Regions from separate parts of the Mesorhizobium sp. M0243 genome, predicted to be linked through region 2. Evidence: riboswitches for the same ligand, from Rfam matches in the RefSeq annotation. Region 2 holds a riboswitch; each other region holds the start of a gene.
The links. A riboswitch is a leader RNA that binds a small molecule or an ion and turns the genes downstream of it on or off. The one in region 2 is predicted to bind cobalamin.
Positions count from the first base shown of each region.

Region 1 (6,032 bases), on a different contig from region 2:
GGGCTGCATCGCGGCGGGTTCGCCAATCCTGAGGCCTTGTCGAAGGCGTTGAGCGCGTTGCCGGCCCGGCTGCATTGCGAAGGCGTCATGGCCTACGAGGCGCATGCGCCGCTCATTCCCGGCCTTTTCGGCGGACCGGCAAAGGCATTGGCCAAGGCGTCGGCGCAGGCGTCGGCGTTCGTCGCCTGTCTCGGCGCCGACCAGCGCCGTATCCTGAACATCGGCGGCAGCAAGACCGCGCTGCTTCATCATGGCGGCATGGCCAACGAGGTTTCGATGGGCTCGGCCTTTGTGCTGCCCAGTGATTTCGATACGCCAGGCCTCGACGGCTTCCAGCCGGCGGCCTTCATCGCCACGCCGATCCTGAAAATGGTCGAGCCGATGCTGCCTGGCCCGCCGGCCGTCACCCGCCTGCTGCAGGCGCTCGGCCGCTTCCCGCGCAAGGGCTGCTATCTCTATGGCGGCAAGTGGATGGCCGAGCCCGTCTTCCCCGAAGGCATGAAGGCGAACGGGCTGCTCGGCCTGTCCTCCAACCAGCAATTCATGGGCTTGCCCGCCGACGCGACCGCAAAGCCCGGCGACTACGCGTTTCTAAGGCCGACGCAGAGCGAAGCCGTGCTGCAGCAGTTCGGGTCGATCGCTGTGTTTTCCGGCGGCGGGATAGTCGATCGCTGGCCGGCGCTGCCGATGGCCTGACCGACTACGCCTTCACCGGTATCCAGATCTCCAGCCCGCCATTGCCGCTGCGTGGGTCGAACTCAGGGCCGTAGCGTTCGAATTCCGGCGCATCCGATATCTCGTGGCCGGAAGCCGGCAGCCATTTGTTCCAGATCGTATTGACCGTGCGGCGGATGGTCGAGATGTGTTCGCGGTGGGCAAAGACCGCATATTTCTGCGCCGGCACCCGCACCCGGCTGAATTCCCTCGGCAGGTCGGAAAAATCAGACACTTCGACGCCGGCGATGTAGTCGAAATTGCCGGCATCGTCGCCGTTGACGCAGACGCCATAGGCGACGTCGCCGGCCTCGCCCGGAATGTTGCCGATATAGGGGCCGAAGCGCTGCCATTGCATCGGAATGGCGGCGCTGGTTTCGCAGCTGTAGCGTTCGCCGAGGCCGGCGATCAGGAACGGCCGGCTGGTCTCGAAACGCGGTGGTTCGAGATTGGTGAGGAAGGACTGGTCCATCAGGATCGGCTCCACGAGGTCGAGCTTGTCGAGTGTGCCTTGCGCGCGCACCAGTTCCGGCGTGGTGCCGAACTGATCGCGGAAGGCACGGGTGAACGCCTCATGCGAGTTGTAGCCGGCGTCGAGCGCGACGGAGAGAATGTCGGGCGCCCCGCCGGCCAGCTTGCGCGCCGCCTCGGTGAGCCGGCGTGAGCGCATGTAGCCCATCACCGAGCGGCCCGTGGCAGCGCCGAAAGCCCGCGTCACATGAAAACGCGACACGCCGCTGCTTTGCGCGACATCGTCAAGCGAGATCGCCTCCGGCAGATGACTTTCGACGAACCACAGCGCTTTCTCGGTCGGGTTCATTTTGCTCCTCGCATTGGCCAGATCATCCTGCCGTTTCCTGGCGCGGCCAGTTTGATCGAAATTGCGCATCCCGCGCAATCGAACCGATCCCGTCACAGTCGCACACCGATATGGCACAGCGGTCGAGCGCCCCTTGCCGCCGACGAGCCAAATTCGGCAGGCTTCGCTTGACAGCGCCAGGCGGCATCCTCTAAATGCGTAATGTTATTACATATCGAGAGCGTGAAATGCATGTTTCCCCTAGCCGGCCCACCACTCCGTCCGAGAAATCCATTGCGAAGCGATTGGGGGAAATCTACGCTGAAGCGGTGATGGTCCCCGAGTCGAAAGGCGAGGGGTGAAAAGGGAACACGGTGAGATCCCCAGGGGTCGAGGCCGTGGCTGCCCCCGCAACTGTAAGCGGCGAGCAAAATCCGTGAATGCCACTGGCCGGCAAGGCTGGGAAGGCAGGATGGCGCAACGACCCGCGAGCCAGGAGACCTGCCATCACTGAGTTGACCGGACGGGGTGTGCCGGGAGGAAACGCGAATCCCGGTCTTGTCGGCCGCTTCGCCAGCTTCCTTCCGTCGCCAGTTTTGGAAAGTGACGGAAAGTTGGACGGCTCTATCGATCATCGCATCATCGTGTGCACGCTTTGCCATCCCGGCAATCTGGCGGGCAGCCGATGACCGTAGCGCTTCTCGAAGCACATGACCTCTGCGCCATGGCCAATGGGCGGGATCTGGTCCAGGCGGTCAGCTTCTCGGTGGCCGCTGGCGATCGCCTAGCCATCATCGGTCCCAACGGCGCGGGCAAGACGACGCTGCTGCGCATGCTGTCGGGCATGCTGCGGCCGAGCTCCGGCGAGGTGAACCTCGGCGGGCGCCGGCTGGGCGGGATTTCCGCCGCCGAGCGGGCGCTGCATATCGCCGTTGTCGGCCAGACCGACCAGCCCGATCCGCGGCTGGCGGTGATCGACTATGTCGAGCTGGGCCGGGTCCCGCACGCTCGGCTACGGCGCAGGAGCGAGGAGCGTGACATTGTCGTCGATGCGCTGCGCCGGACCGGCCTGCTGCCGCTGCTTGGCCGCACCATCGGCTCGCTGTCGGGCGGCGAGCGCCAGCGCGCCCAACTGGCCCGCGCCATCGCCCAGCAGCCAAAGATCCTGTTCCTCGACGAGCCGACCAACCATCTCGACCCGCGCGCCCGCGGCGAACTGCTCGACCTCGTGGCAGGCTTCGAGATGACGGTGATCGCGGTGCTGCACGATCTGGCGCTGGTGGCACCGTTCGCCACCAGGGTGGCGGTGATGAACCATGCCCGTCTGCAAGCGCTCGCCGCACCGCGCGAAGCGCTGACCCAAAAGCTGATTCGCGAAATTTTCGGCATCGATGTGCTGCGTCTGCGCCATCCGACCGAAGACCGCGAACTGACGGTGTTCGATGTTCCGAACCGTGCCGCGCCGCCATCCTGATTGAAGCCGTCCCATATCGATCATCCCGTCCACAGGAGCAAACCCTTGAAACGCCTTGCTTTTTCGCTTGCCTTCTCGCTGCTGGCCTCGACAGCCCTGGCCTTCCCGGTAACTGTCGACAGCTGCGGCAAGCCGCTGACCTTCGATGCGCCGCCGAAGCGCGCCGTCATCCAGGATCTCAACATGGCCGAGATGGCTTTCGCGCTGAAACTGCAGCCGTCGATCGTCGGCCTGACCGGCATCACCGGATGGTACAAGGTGGGTCCTGAGTTCAAGGCCGAGCAGGGTTCGATCCCGGAACTGGCGCCGAAATATCCGACGCTCGAAAACCTCGTCGCGGTCGAGCCCGATTTTTTCTTCGCCGGCTGGTATTATGGCATGAAGCCGGGTGGTGAAGTGACGCCCGACACGCTTGCTCCGCACGGCATCAAGACGCTGGTGCTGACGGAAAGCTGCGTCCATCTCGACAAGAGCCGCCCCGCCGCCTCGATGGACCTACTCTATGGCGACGTCGAGAAACTGGGCAAGATCTTCGGCAAGGAGGCCGAAGCTGAGAAGCTTGTCTCCGGCTGGAAGACGCGGCTCGCCGAGATCACCGCCAAGGTCGGCGACGCCAAGGGAACGCGGGTCTTCCTCTATGATTCCGGCGAGGACAAGCCGTTCACCGCAGGCAAATTCGCCATCCCCAGCGCCATGATATCAGCCGCCGGCGGCGACAACATCATGGCCGACATGGACACCAGCTGGGGCAATACGGACTGGGAAACGGTGGCGTCGCGCAATCCGCAATTCCTCATCCTGCTCGATTACCAGGATGGCGGTGGCTACAGGAAACTGCTCGATTTCCTGAAGGCGCATCCGGCGATGAAGGAGACGGACGCGGTCAAGAACGAGCGCTTCGTCGCCCTGCGCTATGCCGAACTGACGCCGGGCCCGGCCAACATCGAAGCGATCGACAAGATCGCCAAGGCCATGCATCCGGAAGCGTTTTGATGCCTGTGGCCCAAAAGTGCGCAGCGGTTTTGGGGCAACGACATGCATGAACAAAAGATGCTGGAAGTGCGTCGCACGCGTCCTGACAGACACAACGCATTTCCAGGCTTGCGCCATCCGGCATTTGCACTGGCCATGCTGGTGGGAGCGGCGGCGATTGCCGCTCTCGCTCTGCTGTCGATCGCCTATGGTTCGACACTGATCCCGTTGACCGATGTTGTTGCCGCGCTTGGCCGTGCAGTCGGCTTCAGCGGGCGCGACGTGGCAGGACCGGTCGGCAAGATCGTCGTCGACCTGCGGCTGCCGCGCACGATCCTGGCCATCTGCGTCGGCGCCGGCCTCGGCGTCGTCGGTGCGCTGCTGCAGACGGTGACCCGCAACGACCTCGCCGATCCGTTCCTGTTCGGCCTGTCGTCGGGCGCCGCCGCGGGTGCGGTTTCCGTTATCACCGTCTTCGGCGACAGTTTCGGCATCTGGACATTGCCGGTCGCGGCCTTCACCGGCGGCATATTGGCTGCCGGCGTCGTGCTGCTGCTGGTTGCGCGGGTGAGGGGGCAAGGCCCGGAGCGGCTGATCCTTGCCGGCCTTGCCGTGTCCTTCATGTTCACCGCCTTGACCAACTATCTTGTCTTTGCCGGCGATCAGCGCGCCGCCCACTCCGTGCTGTTCTGGACCATGGGCGGCCTTGGCCTGGCGCGCTGGGACAACATCTGGCTCGGCGCACTGGGTGCGGGGACCATTCTGGCTTACGCGCTGTGGAACCACCGCCGGCTCGATGCTTTCCTGGCCGGTGAAAATGCCGCCGAAAGCCTTGGCGTGCCGGTGGCGCGCATGCGCCGGATGACCTTTCTCGTCGCCGCCTTCTCGACGGCTATCCTTGTCTCGGTCGCTGGCGTCATCGGCTTCGTCGGGCTGATGATTCCGCATCTGTCACGGCCGCTGGCGGGCCCCCTGCATCTGCGCCTGGTCGCCAGCTGTGCCGTGTTTGGCGCGGTGCTTTTGCTGGCCAGCGACCTTCTGGCCCGAACGCTGCTGCCGCCGCAGGAGCTGCCGATCGGCATCATCACCAGCTCGGTCGGCGCGTTCTTCGTCGTCACCATGCTGATCCGCAACCGGCTTTGAGTGCGGCCTGGGTCAGGGCCGCGATTACTCTCCCGAAATGCCCAGTTGCACCCGTTGCTTTGGGCGCTTCGACTGGAACAGGGCAAGCAAAAAAACGCCGGCCTGAACGACGACGATCGTCGGGCCGGTGGCTGCGTCGATGTGATAGCTGAGGATCGTTCCCACGACGCTCGACCCGATGGCGGCCGCGGCAGCAATGGCGAGCATGCGCTCAAAGCTCTTCGTCAAAAGAAAGCCGATCGCTCCCGGCGCGATCAGCATGGCGATGACAAGGATGATCCCGACAGCCTTCAGCGAGGCCACGATGGTCAACGCGAGCAGCGTCAACAGCCCGAAATGCAGCAGGTTGACGGGCAGGCCGATCGCGCGCGCATGGGCCGGATCGAAACAATAAAGCAGCAGATCCTTGCGTTTTGCCAGAACGATGAGGATCGCCGGCACGACGATGACCGCCGCCTCGATCACGTCGCGCCACTGGACGCCGAGCATGTTGCCGAACAGGATATGATTGAGATGCTGGTCGGTCTCGACTTTGACGAACAGCACCAGGCCAAACGCGAACATGCCTGAGAAGACGATGCCCATGACTGCGTCCTCCTTGATCCGGCTTTGCTGCTTGAGGTAGCCCGTCGCCAGCGCGCAGCCAAGTCCTGCCACGAAGGCGCCGAAGGCAAGCGGGATCCCGGCGATATAGGCGAGCACGATACCCGGAAGCACGGCATGCGAAACGGCGTCGCCCATCAGCGACCAGCCCTTCAGGACGAGATAGCAGGACAACACCGCGCAAATGGCGCCGACCAGAACGGCGACGGCGAGACCGCGACGCATGAATTCGTGGCTGAGCGGTTCGGCGATCCAGGACCAGATCGTCATCATGACGCGACCTGCGATGCGGCACGTGCCGCCCGGCGTGCGGCGAGCCGCCCATGT
Region 1 covers NZ_JAMYSF010000003.1:176,970-183,001, reverse strand. Annotated here, with positions in the region: gene NKJ11_RS05010 (DSD1 family PLP-dependent enzyme) at 1-696, shown strand, start outside; gene NKJ11_RS05005 (AraC family transcriptional regulator) at 701-1,534, opposite strand; cobalamin riboswitch at 1,830-2,036, shown strand; gene NKJ11_RS05000 (ABC transporter ATP-binding protein) at 2,199-2,987, shown strand; gene NKJ11_RS04995 (ABC transporter substrate-binding protein) at 3,033-3,980, shown strand; gene NKJ11_RS04990 (FecCD family ABC transporter permease) at 4,116-5,102, shown strand; gene NKJ11_RS04985 (metal ABC transporter permease) at 5,127-5,975, opposite strand; gene NKJ11_RS04980 (metal ABC transporter permease) at 5,975-6,032, opposite strand, start outside.
Region 1: another riboswitch for cobalamin. It lies ahead of NKJ11_RS05000 (ABC transporter ATP-binding protein); the one in region 2 lies ahead of NKJ11_RS23725 (aromatic ring-hydroxylating oxygenase subunit alpha).

Region 2 (6,032 bases):
CGGGGCCCTGAGGCTGTAACGGGTTTTGTCGCAAAATTCGGGGGGGGATAGCCCCGCGGCTCTTTTGTTGAAGATCAGCTTCGGCTGTTAACGGCCGAAGAGGTTCCGGTCGCTGCCCTGAGGGGCGGACTTCTCCACGTCGCCCGACGAATTGAGCAGCTTCTCGACGAGGCCACCGCTGTTGCGGACCGAGCTCGTATGCGCGCTGTCAACCGAAGTAACCGCAGGCTGATTGGCGCCGTTGGAGCCAAAGTTGTCGCTGCCGGCGAACGCGCTGCCGGTGATGGCCAGAACGGCGGCGGCAGCAATAAGGATCTTGTTCATTTTAATCTCCTGAATTCTGGATTTCGCCAGGACGGCAGACACAGCTGCCGTCGCTTGCGAATTGGTTATTAGCGACCGAAGAGGTTACGGTCGCTGCCCTGAGCGGGCGTCTGGGCAGTCGATTCCGCGGTCTTGGTGGAAGCCGTGTACGACTGGTCCACCGTGGCGGCAGGCTGGTTGGAGCCGTTCGAACCGTAGTTGTCGCTGCCGGCGAAAGCGCTGCCGGAGATGGCCAGAACGGCGGCGGCAGCAATGAGGATCTTGTTCATCTTAAATACTCCTGAATGTCTGAATTTCGCCAGGGCGGCGGGCGAGCCCGCCGTCGACTGGGAATCGGCTGTTAGTTGTTGCCGAAGAGGTTGCGGTCAGCACCCTGGGCAGGCGCCTGAGCAGCCGGTTCCGACTTCTTGGTCGAAGCGGTGTACGAGCTGTCGACAGCAGTGGCTGCCGCGGCGTTCGAACCGTAGTGGTCGCTACCAGCGAAGGCGCTGCCGGAAATGGCCAGAAGGGCTGCGGCAGTGAGAATGATCTTTTTCATTTTTGTACTCCAGTATCGTCTTTTTCCGTCCGTCTAGCGGCGTGTCTTGGAAATGAAATCGCGTCGTTCGGACAGCCCCGATGTGGGAGGGCAACCCCGCCTTTTCCAATCACGAAGTTGTTCCGTGTGGACCATGAATCCACACCTTGAAATTGTGCCAAGGGAATCTACGGGTATATTTTTCTTCTTTAAATCAGCATGTTAAGTGTAACCGCTGGATGGATCACTGACTGTTTCAGAGGCCCAGCGTTCACACCGTCCTGCACGCACCGTCAACAGAAACGAACCGTTCGGTTCGATTTTAGATCGAGCTAATAGTCACTTTTCGAAACCGTTAACCTTTTTTGACCCCGCCAAGGGGTCCGATTCGGGGATATCGCAGCCGGCAAAATGGTCATCCGGGAGGTGGATTTCAGCCCGCGACGGTCTGCGGGAACGTTCGCATGCCGTGTCGCGCCGCATGGATACGATGTCGTTTTCATGCCGACGGCGCGCCCCCGATCGTGGTTAGATCATACCATCTCAGGTGCCGCTTCGTGACGACGAGGCGGAGAATTGGGAAGCCGGTCAGAATCCGGCGCTGCCCCCGCAACGGTGGTGGAGTTCAAGTCGCAACGGGAGACCACTGGGCAACTGCCTGGGAAGGTGTCGCGATGGTCCGCAAGGACAACTCCAGAGCCCGGAAACCAGCCCGAGATTGTTAGACTCGACTGATCGCGGTGGGCGGTCAAGAGGTGGATAGCGCATGTCTGGCACCTAGCCGGCCTGCGTTTCAATCCTTCCTCCATCACCACCAGTTCAGTCCTTAGAAACGAGGACAGGACATGGATACCCGCAACGACATGCTGAGGCTCTTGAACAGCCGCCGGCAAGGCTTTTCACTGGAGCAGCCCTTCTACACCGATCCAGACTACTTCAAGCTCGACATGGAGTTGATCTGGTATCGCGACTGGCTGTTCATCGGCCATGATTGCGAACTGCCGAAGCCGGGCAGCTACATCACCGTGCAGATCGGCGACTACCCGGTCGTCCTTGTCCGCGACCAGCACGGCAAGATCAACGCCTTCCACAATTCCTGCCGCCATCGCGGCAGCCGCGTGTGCAACGCGGAAAAGGGTACGGCGGCAAAGCTCGTCTGCCCGTATCATCAGTGGACCTATGAGCTGGACGGCCGCCTGCTGTTTGCCCGCCAGATGGCCGACGGTTTCGACAAGAGTGATTTCGGCCTGAAGCCGGTCGCCTGCGAGAGCGTCGGCGGCTACATCTTCATCTGTCTGGCCAAGGAGCCGGCGGATTTCGCGCCGATGCGGGCGATGATCGAACCCTATCTTTTGCCGCACCGGTTGCGTGAAGCAAAGATCGCCTTCGAGAGCACGATCGTCGAGAAGGGCAACTGGAAGCTGGTCTGGGAAAACAACCGCGAGTGCTATCACTGCGCCGCCAATCATCCTGAGCTGTGCAAGACCTTCCCCGAGGCTCCGACCGTGACCGGCGTCAATGGCGCCGACAGCGACCCTGAAATGGTCGCGCACTGGGCCAAATGCGAGGCATCAGGCCTGCCGAGCAAATTCCGCATCGATCCGGCAGGGCAGTACCGCGCCACCCGCGCGCCGCTGCTGCGCGATGCCGTCAGCTACACCATGACGGGAAAACGGGCGGTCCAGAAGAACCTGTCCGACAGCGTTCCAACCGACCGCATCGGCTCCTTGCTGCTTTATCATTATCCGACAACCTGGAACCATATCCTCGGCGACCATGCCGTTACCTTCCGTGTGCTGCCGATCAGTGCCACGGAAACCGCGGTGACGACAAAATGGCTCGTCCACAAGGATGCGGTCGAAGGGGTCGACTACGACCTCGCTGAGCTCACCCATGTCTGGACCGAGACCAACGACCAGGACCGCCGCATCGTCGAGGAAAACGCCTTCGGCATCCTGTCGCCGGCCTACGAACCAGGCCCCTATTCGGAGCTGCATGAGGGCGGCGTGATCCAGTTCGTCGAGTGGTACGCGTCGTTCATCGGACCGCGCCTTGCCGAAGGCGACCGGCCGGCCCTGCGCAGTGTCGCCTAGCCCAGGGGACAAGAGGATGAATGCGATGACGGACCTTGGCCTCTATCGCCATCTCGACCAGATGACGCCCTGGAACGACAGGCTGCAGGTGCTGGAAGTGATCGGCGTCAGTGACGAAGCGCCTGACGTGAAGACCTTCACCTTCCGCTCCGACAACCAGACCTGGTTCCGTTACAAGCCCGGCCAGTTCGTGACGCTGGAACTGCCGACATCGGACGGGCCGCTGATGCGCACCTACACGCTGTCGTCCTCGCCGTCGCGGCCGTTCTCGATCGCGGTGACGGTCAAGGCGCAGGCGGGCAGTACCGGTACGCGCTGGATGTTCGACCATCTGACGCCCGGTTCGCACGTCAAGGCCTATGGGCCGACCGGCGACTTCTCGCTGCACAGCCACCCGGCGGCCAAATATCTGTTCATTTCGGCCGGCTCCGGCGTGACGCCGATGATGTCGATGCTGCGTTGGCTGAATGACTGTGCGCCATGGACAGATGTCGGCTTCGTCAACTGTGCGCGCCGCCCGGAAGAGATCATTTTCCGCAAGGAACTCGAGCTGCTCGGCAGCCGCATGCCCGGCCTGTCGCTCGGCTTCATGATCGAGGAACGGTCGAGCCGCGAGGGCTGGTTCGGCCATATGGGCCGCATCGACGCGATCCGGCTGCCATTGCTGGCGCCCGATTTCCGTGAGCGCGAGATCTTCTGCTGCGGCCCCGATCCCTTCATGCGCGCCGTGCGCGGCATGCTGGAAGCCGCCGGCTTCGACATGGCGAAATACCATCAGGAAAGCTTCGCGGCGCCTGCCGTGGAGGAGATCCCGGCGCCGTTCTCGCCGCCGGCGGAAGACGGCGCCGCTGCTGCTGTCGAGGCCGTGACACCAATCCGGTTCTCGCTTTCCGATGTCGATGCCGAATGCGTCGCCGGCCAGACCGTGCTGCAGACGGCACGCGCCTCTGGGGTGCGGATTCCCGCCGCCTGCGAGTTCGGCCTGTGCGGCACCTGCAAGGTGAGGAAGGTCGCGGGCGACGTCGAGATGAGTCACAATGGCGGCATCCTCGATCACGAAATCGAGGACGGCTTTATCCTCGCCTGTTGCTCGAAGCCGCTTTCGGCGCTTGAAATCGAAGCGTGACCGGCTGCGCTCGCCCGGAGCCTGCGCCATCTTGCCAAAAACCCTGCAAATGGTTAGACGCCTGCAACGGTGGGGTTGACCGTAAGGCCCGAAGATCATCTCCGCGGCCTGCTCGGCGGGGGAGCAAATATGCGACAATCCGGCATCTATGCCATTGCCAGCAAGGATATCGTCTTTGAATCCTTCGACGGCGAAGCCGTCGTTCTTGACCTGACCACGGGCAAATATTTCGGCTTTTCTGATTCAGGCAGCAGGCTTTGGGATGCACTGTCGTCCGGCGTGCCTGCCTCCGAACTGGTCGGCGCCGCGACCGGAATTGGCGCCCTCGATGCCGCCGCGATTGACGGCTTTGTTTCACAATTGCTCGAATTCGGCTTGCTGGCGGCCGTAACCGATGGCGTGGCAAGACCGGTTTCCAGCGAATTTCTGGCTCAGCTCGCCGCTGCCAGAGAGCCCCTCAAGGTCGATATCCATGATGATCTCGCCGATCTCATCGTCGTCGATCCCATCCACGAGGTCGAGGAGCCCCTCGGCTGGCCGGCGGTAAAGCAGGCCAACTGAGCCGCCCACTAGGTTCTCGCTGCCGGACAGCTCCGGAACAGGCAAATCATGCCGAAAGTCACTCTCGAAAACCTGGCTGACTACGCACGTCATGTCCTTGCACAAGCGGAGAGCAGCGCCGCGCATTATCCACTGACTTGCAAGGTGGGCTTGCCGCATCTGGATCTGACCGCGCATGTGAGTGCCGGCGCGTTGGCGGATGCCTTCGCTCATGGCTTTGTCACGGCTCCGGGCAGCCGAACGCCTGCCGACATCTGCCGCATCTTCGTCGCGCATCCCGGCATTGACGGCATCGCGGTACCGGCCAGTTGGGGCCAGGGACCCTTCACGCAGCATGGCTTCGCCACCCAACTGGCGGAAGCAGGATTGCGCGGCAACCATTTCCACGATCTCGATTTCTGGCAGTTCTATGATCCGCAACGTCGCGTTGGCGTGCAATTGATGGCCTCGGCCGATGTCTTTCCACCGTGGGAGCCGGGAGCGCCGCTGCGCCCCTTCCTCCATTGGGAATATGCGGCACGTGGCATGCGGCTGGCCCATGCGGGGACGCTCGGCACCAATGGCAAGGGCGTGCTGTTGGCCGGCGCGGGCGGCGCCGGGAAATCCGGGACCGTCGCCGCCGGCCTTCTCCACGGGTTGGACAGCGTCGGCGACGACTATGTGCTGGTCGACCTCTCCAACGGCGTGACTGCCCGCCCGTTGTTTTCAACGCTCAAGCAGGATCCCCAGGGGTTCGCGCGGCTTGGGCTGAAGCACCGGCTGAAGGCGCATGGTCCGCTCAACTGGCAAGGCAAGCATACTTTTCACATTGATGACATCGCGCCTCGGCCGGTGCCCGAAACTCTGGACATCGTTGCGCTGGTGGTGCCACATATCGGCGGAGGCGAGGCAAGTTCAATCGTGCCGGTGTCGCGCAGGGATGCCATGATTGCCTTGGCGCCGTCCGGCATAGCGCAGATGCCGGGCGAGCGGGAGAGCGGCTTTCGCTTCTTCAGCGACCTGACCCGCCTGCTGCCGTGCTATCGTCTGTCGCTGGGGACGCAGCCTCAGGAGATAGCCGGCACGATTGCGGACTTTCTCGCGCGGGGCGATTCGTGAAACTGAGCGTGATAATGCCCGTCTACAACCGTGAGCGCTATGTCGTTTCGGCATTGCGCTCGCTGGTGCGGCAGCGGGACGCCGCCGATCTCGATATCATCGTCATCGACGACGGCTCGACCGACGGCTCTACTGAGGCCGTGCGCTCGATGATGCGCGAAAACCCCTGCATCCGACTGTTCCAGCAATCCAACATGGGCGTAGCCAGGGCGCGCAACGCCGGGCTGCGGCAACTGCCGCCGGATGCGGAGTTCGTGTCATTCCTGGATTCGGACGACATCTCGCTGGCCGGACGGTTCAAGGCCGATCTCGC
Region 2 covers NZ_JAMYSF010000020.1:118,177-124,208, reverse strand. Annotated here, with positions in the region: gene NKJ11_RS23740 (DUF680 domain-containing protein) at 88-324, opposite strand; gene NKJ11_RS23735 (DUF680 domain-containing protein) at 393-593, opposite strand; gene NKJ11_RS23730 (DUF680 domain-containing protein) at 665-862, opposite strand; cobalamin riboswitch at 1,370-1,571, shown strand; gene NKJ11_RS23725 (aromatic ring-hydroxylating oxygenase subunit alpha) at 1,687-2,934, shown strand; gene NKJ11_RS23720 (FAD-binding oxidoreductase) at 2,960-4,060, shown strand; gene NKJ11_RS23715 (PqqD family protein) at 4,190-4,621, shown strand; gene NKJ11_RS23710 (hypothetical protein) at 4,670-5,719, shown strand; gene NKJ11_RS23705 (glycosyltransferase family 2 protein) at 5,734-6,032, shown strand, end outside.

Region 3 (6,032 bases), on a different contig from region 2:
TAGACCAGTTCATCGGCCACGGACTCGAAGGCGAATGCGGTGTTCATCTGCGGTCGTCCTCGGAAAATCTCTGTCCAGCGCGCCCGCACCATCGCAGGTATGCTTGGCATGGCGGCGGCCAGGAGTGCCGACACGAACAGCGTCCACACCGGCCAGTCCTGGTTGGCCGCCGCTATGAGGACGGCGAAAGCCAGCACCGCGATGATAGTGGTGGGCACGACGATTCGTGTCTGGCCCAGGCGGTCCACCAGTCTCGATATTTGCGGCGCGACGAAGGCGTTGGCCAGCGCGTATGTCGCCGAGACGGCTCCAGCCAGCCAGTATTCGCCGCGCGCCTGCGACAGCATCGCCACGATGCCGATGGGCGCCATGGCGATCGGCAGGCGCGCTAGGAAGCCGGCGGCCGCAAAGCCCTTGGCGCCGGGGGCACGAAAGATTTCCGCATAGGGATTTTGCATCGGTTGGTTCCTCGACAAAGGACGATTGGACAATTACATACGGAGCGTATGATTATTAGATAGAGCATACGCCGCGTATGTCAATTAGCATACGAAGCGTATGTGAATAGGTCCAGGACACATGCACAAACCCCGCAAGGAGATGATCGCCGAGACGCGCGCAAAGCTTATTGCGGCGGCCCGTCATGCCTTCGGCACAACAGGCTATGCGGAAGCCTCGATGGATGATTTCACCGCTTCGGCCGGGCTGACGCGCGGTGCGCTCTATCATCATTTCGGCGACAAGAAGGGGCTGTTGCAGGCGGTCATAGCCCAGATTGACGGCGAGATGGCGGCGCGCATCAATGAGGTCGCGTCGAGAGCACCGACCCGCTGGCAACATTTCGTCGACGAGTGCTCGACCTATATCGAGATGGCGCTGGAGCCGGAAATCCAGCGCATCATGTTCCGCGATGGCCCGGCCGTGCTGGGGGATCCAGCGCAATGGCCGAATGCCAGTGCGTGCATCGCTTCAATGACCGACCATCTGACCGCGCTGCAGGAGGAGGGGGTCGTTGTCTCCAGCCTCGACCCCGAGACCGCCTCGCGACTGATCATCGGAGCGAGCAGCCAGGCAGCGCAACGGATCGCCAATTCGAACGACCCCGAAACGACGTCGAAGAAGGTGGTGACGGCGTTCAAGCAACTGCTTGAAGGCCTGCTGAAGAAGCCGGATCCGCAGTCGAATTGAAGTTCTCACCGGAGCTTTCGTGCCGGCAGCTGTTCACGATAGGAATTTTTTCTTGACACCATGCCCTCAGCTAAGGTATATATTCGTCCATGGTGCTGATTTGCGCCAGTGACCGGCCGCACAGGCGGGTTTTTCGTTTGATGCCCCGTCAGCCAACGCGCTGGCGGGCTCCGAACCAACCCGTTACCCCGAATTCGTCGCCCTTTGGCGTCAGGGCCGCAATTGACAATCGCCGGGTTGAGTCCATCCTCTTCCACCATCTCTGAGGCGGAGATTCGGGACACATGTGGGATTTCGAGATCGGCCGGTCGGTGTCCATCATGATGCGGACCTGGCCGTTCATCGTCTTTCGCATGATCGTCTATTTCGGCATCACGCTGGCCTATATTATGGCAACCGGCACCGGCGCCTCCGTCGGCTATGGCGTTGGCCATATCTCCACCGATCCCGACGGGCCGCTGTCGTTTGCCCTGTGGGGCGGCGTGGTCGGTTTCGGCGTCGTCTCGATCGCCGTCTACTGGATCCGCGAATACATCCTCTATGTCGTCAAGGCCGGCCACATCGCCGTCATGGTTCATCTGATCGACGGCCGCGACATTCCCGGCGGTCAGGACCAGATCGCCTACGCCAGGGATGTCGTCACCCAGCGTTTTGCCGAAGCCAACATCCTTTTCGTCGTCGACCGACTCGTCAAGGGTGCCATCCATGCCATCACCGGCCTGCTCGGCGGTATCGCCGCCTTCCTGCCGATACCAGGCCTGAGCGGCCTGGTCTCCTTCATCAACACGGTGATCCGCCTGTCGCTGACCTATGTCGACGAGATCATCCTCGGCTACAACATCCGCATCAATTCAGCCCCGCCCTTCGAGACGGCGCGCCAAGGCGTAGTGCTCTATACTCAGAACGGCAAGGTCATGGTCAAGAACGCCGTCTGGCTGGCGGTCATCATGTGGGGCATGTCGTTCATCATCTTTCTGATGATGCTGGCACCTGCCGGTGCGATTCTGTTCCTGATGCCTGGCCAGCTCGCCGGCTGGGCTTTTGTGCTCGCCATCGTCTTCGCCTGGGCATTCAAGGCGGCGTTCATCGAGCCTTTCGCCATCGCCTGCCTGATGCAGGTCTATTTCAAGACCATCGCGGGCCAGGTGCCCGATCCGGCCTGGGACGCCCGGCTGGCCGAGGCATCGTCGAAGTTCAGGGAGCTCAAGGACAAGGCGCTGGCCTCCTTCGGCGGTTCGCGCTGGGCTACGGCCGGCGCCACACCCTGATCGGCTGGGCGGATGGTGTCTGGTGAGGCAGGAACGGTGTTGAGGCGCGCCACGGTGGATTTGAGCTGTGTCTCGCCTTGCCCGGAAAAGGTCTCGCTCATGATCAGCTCCGGCAGCGGCAGCCGCCGTCCCCAGCCATGCGTTTCAAGGTCCGGTTTGGGAGCGAACTCGGAAACACGGCCGACGCAGAGATAGGCGACCGGCGTTACGTGATCCGGAATGGCCAACAGCCGCTTCAGCGCCTCAGCCTCGATGATGCTCACCCAGCCGACGCCAACGCCCTCGGCACGCGCGGCCAGCCAGAAATTCTGCACCGCGCAGACGGTGCTGTAGAGATCCATCTCCGGATTGTGCCAGCGTCCCAGCGGCGAACCCTTCGAGCGCTGCCGGTCGCAGGTGATGCAGATGTTGAGCGCGCTCTCGCAGATGCCTTCCAGCTTGAGCTTGCGGTACAGCGCCTGTTTTTCCGCCTCGATCGCCGGCAGTTCCTGTTCTCGCGCGGCCAGGAACAGGTCGCGCACCTCCGCCCGTCGTTTGACATCGCGAATGACAATGAAATTCCATGGCTGCATGAAGCCGACCGATGGCGCGTGATGGGCGGCAAGCAGCAGCCGTGCCAGCACGTCGTCATCGATCGCGGTGGGCAGGAAATGGCTGCGCACGTCACGCCGCGTGAACATGGCGCGGTAGACCGCATCGCGCGCATTCTGGTCAAATCCATCGTCAATGGCAGCGGTCATGTGTTCCGGCATCGCTTGTCCCCTTGCGATTGCAGATTCAAAACTGACAGAGCGTACTTTGTGCGTCCAAGTAGACGCACGTCGCTCTGATGCCATCCGCCTGACCACGCGGATGACAATGCCTGCCAGGCCGGTCTTCTGGCTCGGGATCAACCCGCGTCCGGTGCCTTCCCGTCATCGACAGTGGCATTTACCGGCGCGGTCCCCCTCACAGCGTTGGGCACGCCACGGAATTCAACCGTGTTCCCGATTCTCCCGCTTGCGGCGGGCACCAGGCAGTACCAGGGACCTTACGCCGAAGCGCCCGCGGGGCCAATGCCTGCGGCGACGCGAATGGACGCAGTCGCGATTTTCCCCAGTCATCGGCCGCCCGTGCATGGCCTTTGTCGATCCGGGTCACTAGATTAGGACGATGACCACCCGTCTCTACACCCATCCGATCTTCCTCGAGCATCTCACGCCGCCCGGACATCCCGAGCGGCCCGACCGCTTACGCGCCATCGAGCGCGTGCTCGACGACGAAGCCTTTGCCGGGCTCGATCGTATTCAGGCGCCGGAAGGCGACGAGGCCACCATCCTCTACGCGCATCCCGCCGATTTCGTCGCCCGCGTGCGCGCCGCCATCCCCGACGAGGGGATTGCCCGCATCGATGCCGACACCACTGCCAGCCCGAAGAGCTGGCAAGCGGCGATCACCGCGATCGGCGCCGCCAACGCCGCCGTCGATGATGTCTTTTCGGGCCGCGCCGACAACGTCTTCGTCGCCGCCCGGCCGCCCGGCCATCATGCCGAAAAGACCACGGCGATGGGCTTTTGCCTGTTCAACACGGCGGCGATCGCGGCGCGTTATGCGCAGAAGAAACACGGTGTCGAGCGCGTTGCCGTCGTCGACTGGGACGTGCATCACGGCAATGGCACGCAGGATATTTTCTGGGACGATCCGTCGGTGCTCTATTGCTCGACACACCAGATGCCGCTTTATCCCGGCACCGGAGCGAAGACCGAAACGGGCGCCGGCAACATCGTCAACGCACCGCTGGCGCCGCAGACCGGCAGCGAAGTGTTTCGCGATGCCTTCCTGTCGCGCGTCCTGCCCGCGCTCGACAATTTCGCGCCCGACCTGATCATCATTTCGGCGGGGTTCGACGCGCACCACCGCGATCCGCTGGCCGAGATCAATCTGACCGAGGATGATTTCGACTGGGCGACCGGCCAGCTGATGCAGCGCGCGGCACGCCACAGCGGCAACCGGCTCGTCAGCCTGCTCGAGGGCGGCTACGATCTGCAGGGATTGGCATTTTCGGTCGCCGCCCATGTCGGGCGACTGATGAAAGGATGAATGATGGCCGATGAGACCAACGAAGACGTCAAGGCGATGAGCTTCGAGCAGGCACTCGATGCGCTGGAGAAGATCGTCGATGATCTGGAGCGTGGCGACGTGCCGCTCGACCAGTCGATCAAGATCTATGAGCGTGGTGAGGCGCTGAAGGCGCATTGCGACCGGCTGCTGAAGGCCGCCGAGGACAAGGTCGAGAAGATCAGGCTGTCGCGCGACGGCAAGCCGGTTGGAACGGAGCCACTCGACGCGGATTGAGGCTCGGTCCGAACGATGGCCTCGCCTCACCGGTTTTTGGACATGATCATGATCGAGGATATAACTCGTTCCGATTGAAACAGCTCAAGGACAAGAGGAGATACGGAAGCGATGTGCAGAAACATCAAGACCCTGTTCAATTTTGATCCGCCGGCAACCAATGATGAGGTGCGCGACGCGGCTCTTCAGTTCGTCCGCAAGCTGAGCGGAACCACGCGACCCTCGAAGCAGAACCAGCACGCCTTCGACCATGCCGTCGAAGCCATCGCCGCCTCGGCGCGCGAACTGCTCGATTCCCTGGAAACCCACCAGCATCCGCGTAATCGCGAAGAGGTGGCGGCCAAGCTGCGGGCAAAGGCGGCGATCCGCTTTGCCTGATGCGGCCAGGCGGCCTTCGACCACCGACAAGGAGAGTCCATGAGCTTCTTCCCCGGGAAAGACCCTGAGGCAGGCGATGCCTTCGCCAGCGATCAGATCGAATTGATGGTCATACCCAACGCTAAGGATATCGGCGGTTTTCAGGTGCGCCGTGCCCTGCCGACGGCAAAAAGGCGGCTGGTGGGGCCGTTCATCTTCTTCGACCGCATGGGTCCCGCGATCCTGCGCGCCGGTCAGGCACTGGATGTCCGTCCGCATCCGCATATCGGCCTGTCGACGGTCACCTATCTGTTCGACGGCAAGATCCGGCACCGCGATTCACTCGGCACCGAAATGGTCATTCAGCCCGGCGACGTGAATTTGATGACCGCCGGCCGCGGCATCGTCCATTCGGAGCGTACGCCGGAGGAACTGCGTGGCGCGCCGATGTCGGTATCCGGCCTGCAGACATGGCTGGCTCTGCCGGACGACAAGGAAGAGGTGGCTCCGGTTTTCGAGAATACCGCAGCGCTTCGGCTTCCCGAGATCGAAGCCGAAGGCGTCAACGGGCGCCTCATCATCGGCGATTTCCAGGGACTGCGGTCCCCGGTCAGGGCCGACTCGGAGACGCTCTACGCCGACCTGCGCCTGGCGCCCGGCGCCAGCGTGAAAATCCCTCCCGATGCGGAAGAACGCGCCATCTATACGCTGGAAGGCGAGGTCTCAATTTCGGGTGATGTATTCCCAGCCGAACGGCTGCTGGTGTTCCGTCCCGGTGACGAGATCGTCGTGTCGTCGCAGACCGGGGCGCATTTCATGCTGTTCGGCGGCGCCTCTCTTGGTTCGAAGCGTTACATCTGGTGGAATTTCGTCTCGTCGTCCAAG
Region 3 covers NZ_JAMYSF010000002.1:79,428-85,459, reverse strand. Annotated here, with positions in the region: gene NKJ11_RS02475 (MFS transporter) at 1-458, opposite strand, end outside; gene NKJ11_RS02470 (TetR/AcrR family transcriptional regulator) at 580-1,188, shown strand; gene NKJ11_RS02465 (hypothetical protein) at 1,473-2,456, shown strand; partial or broken gene bluB (5,6-dimethylbenzimidazole synthase) at 2,579-3,196, opposite strand; cobalamin riboswitch at 3,308-3,487, opposite strand; gene NKJ11_RS02455 (histone deacetylase family protein) at 3,609-4,535, shown strand; gene NKJ11_RS02450 (exodeoxyribonuclease VII small subunit) at 4,539-4,790, shown strand; gene NKJ11_RS02445 (DUF2277 domain-containing protein) at 4,902-5,168, shown strand; gene NKJ11_RS02440 (pirin family protein) at 5,208-6,032, shown strand, end outside.
Region 3: another riboswitch for cobalamin. It lies ahead of bluB (5,6-dimethylbenzimidazole synthase); the one in region 2 lies ahead of NKJ11_RS23725 (aromatic ring-hydroxylating oxygenase subunit alpha).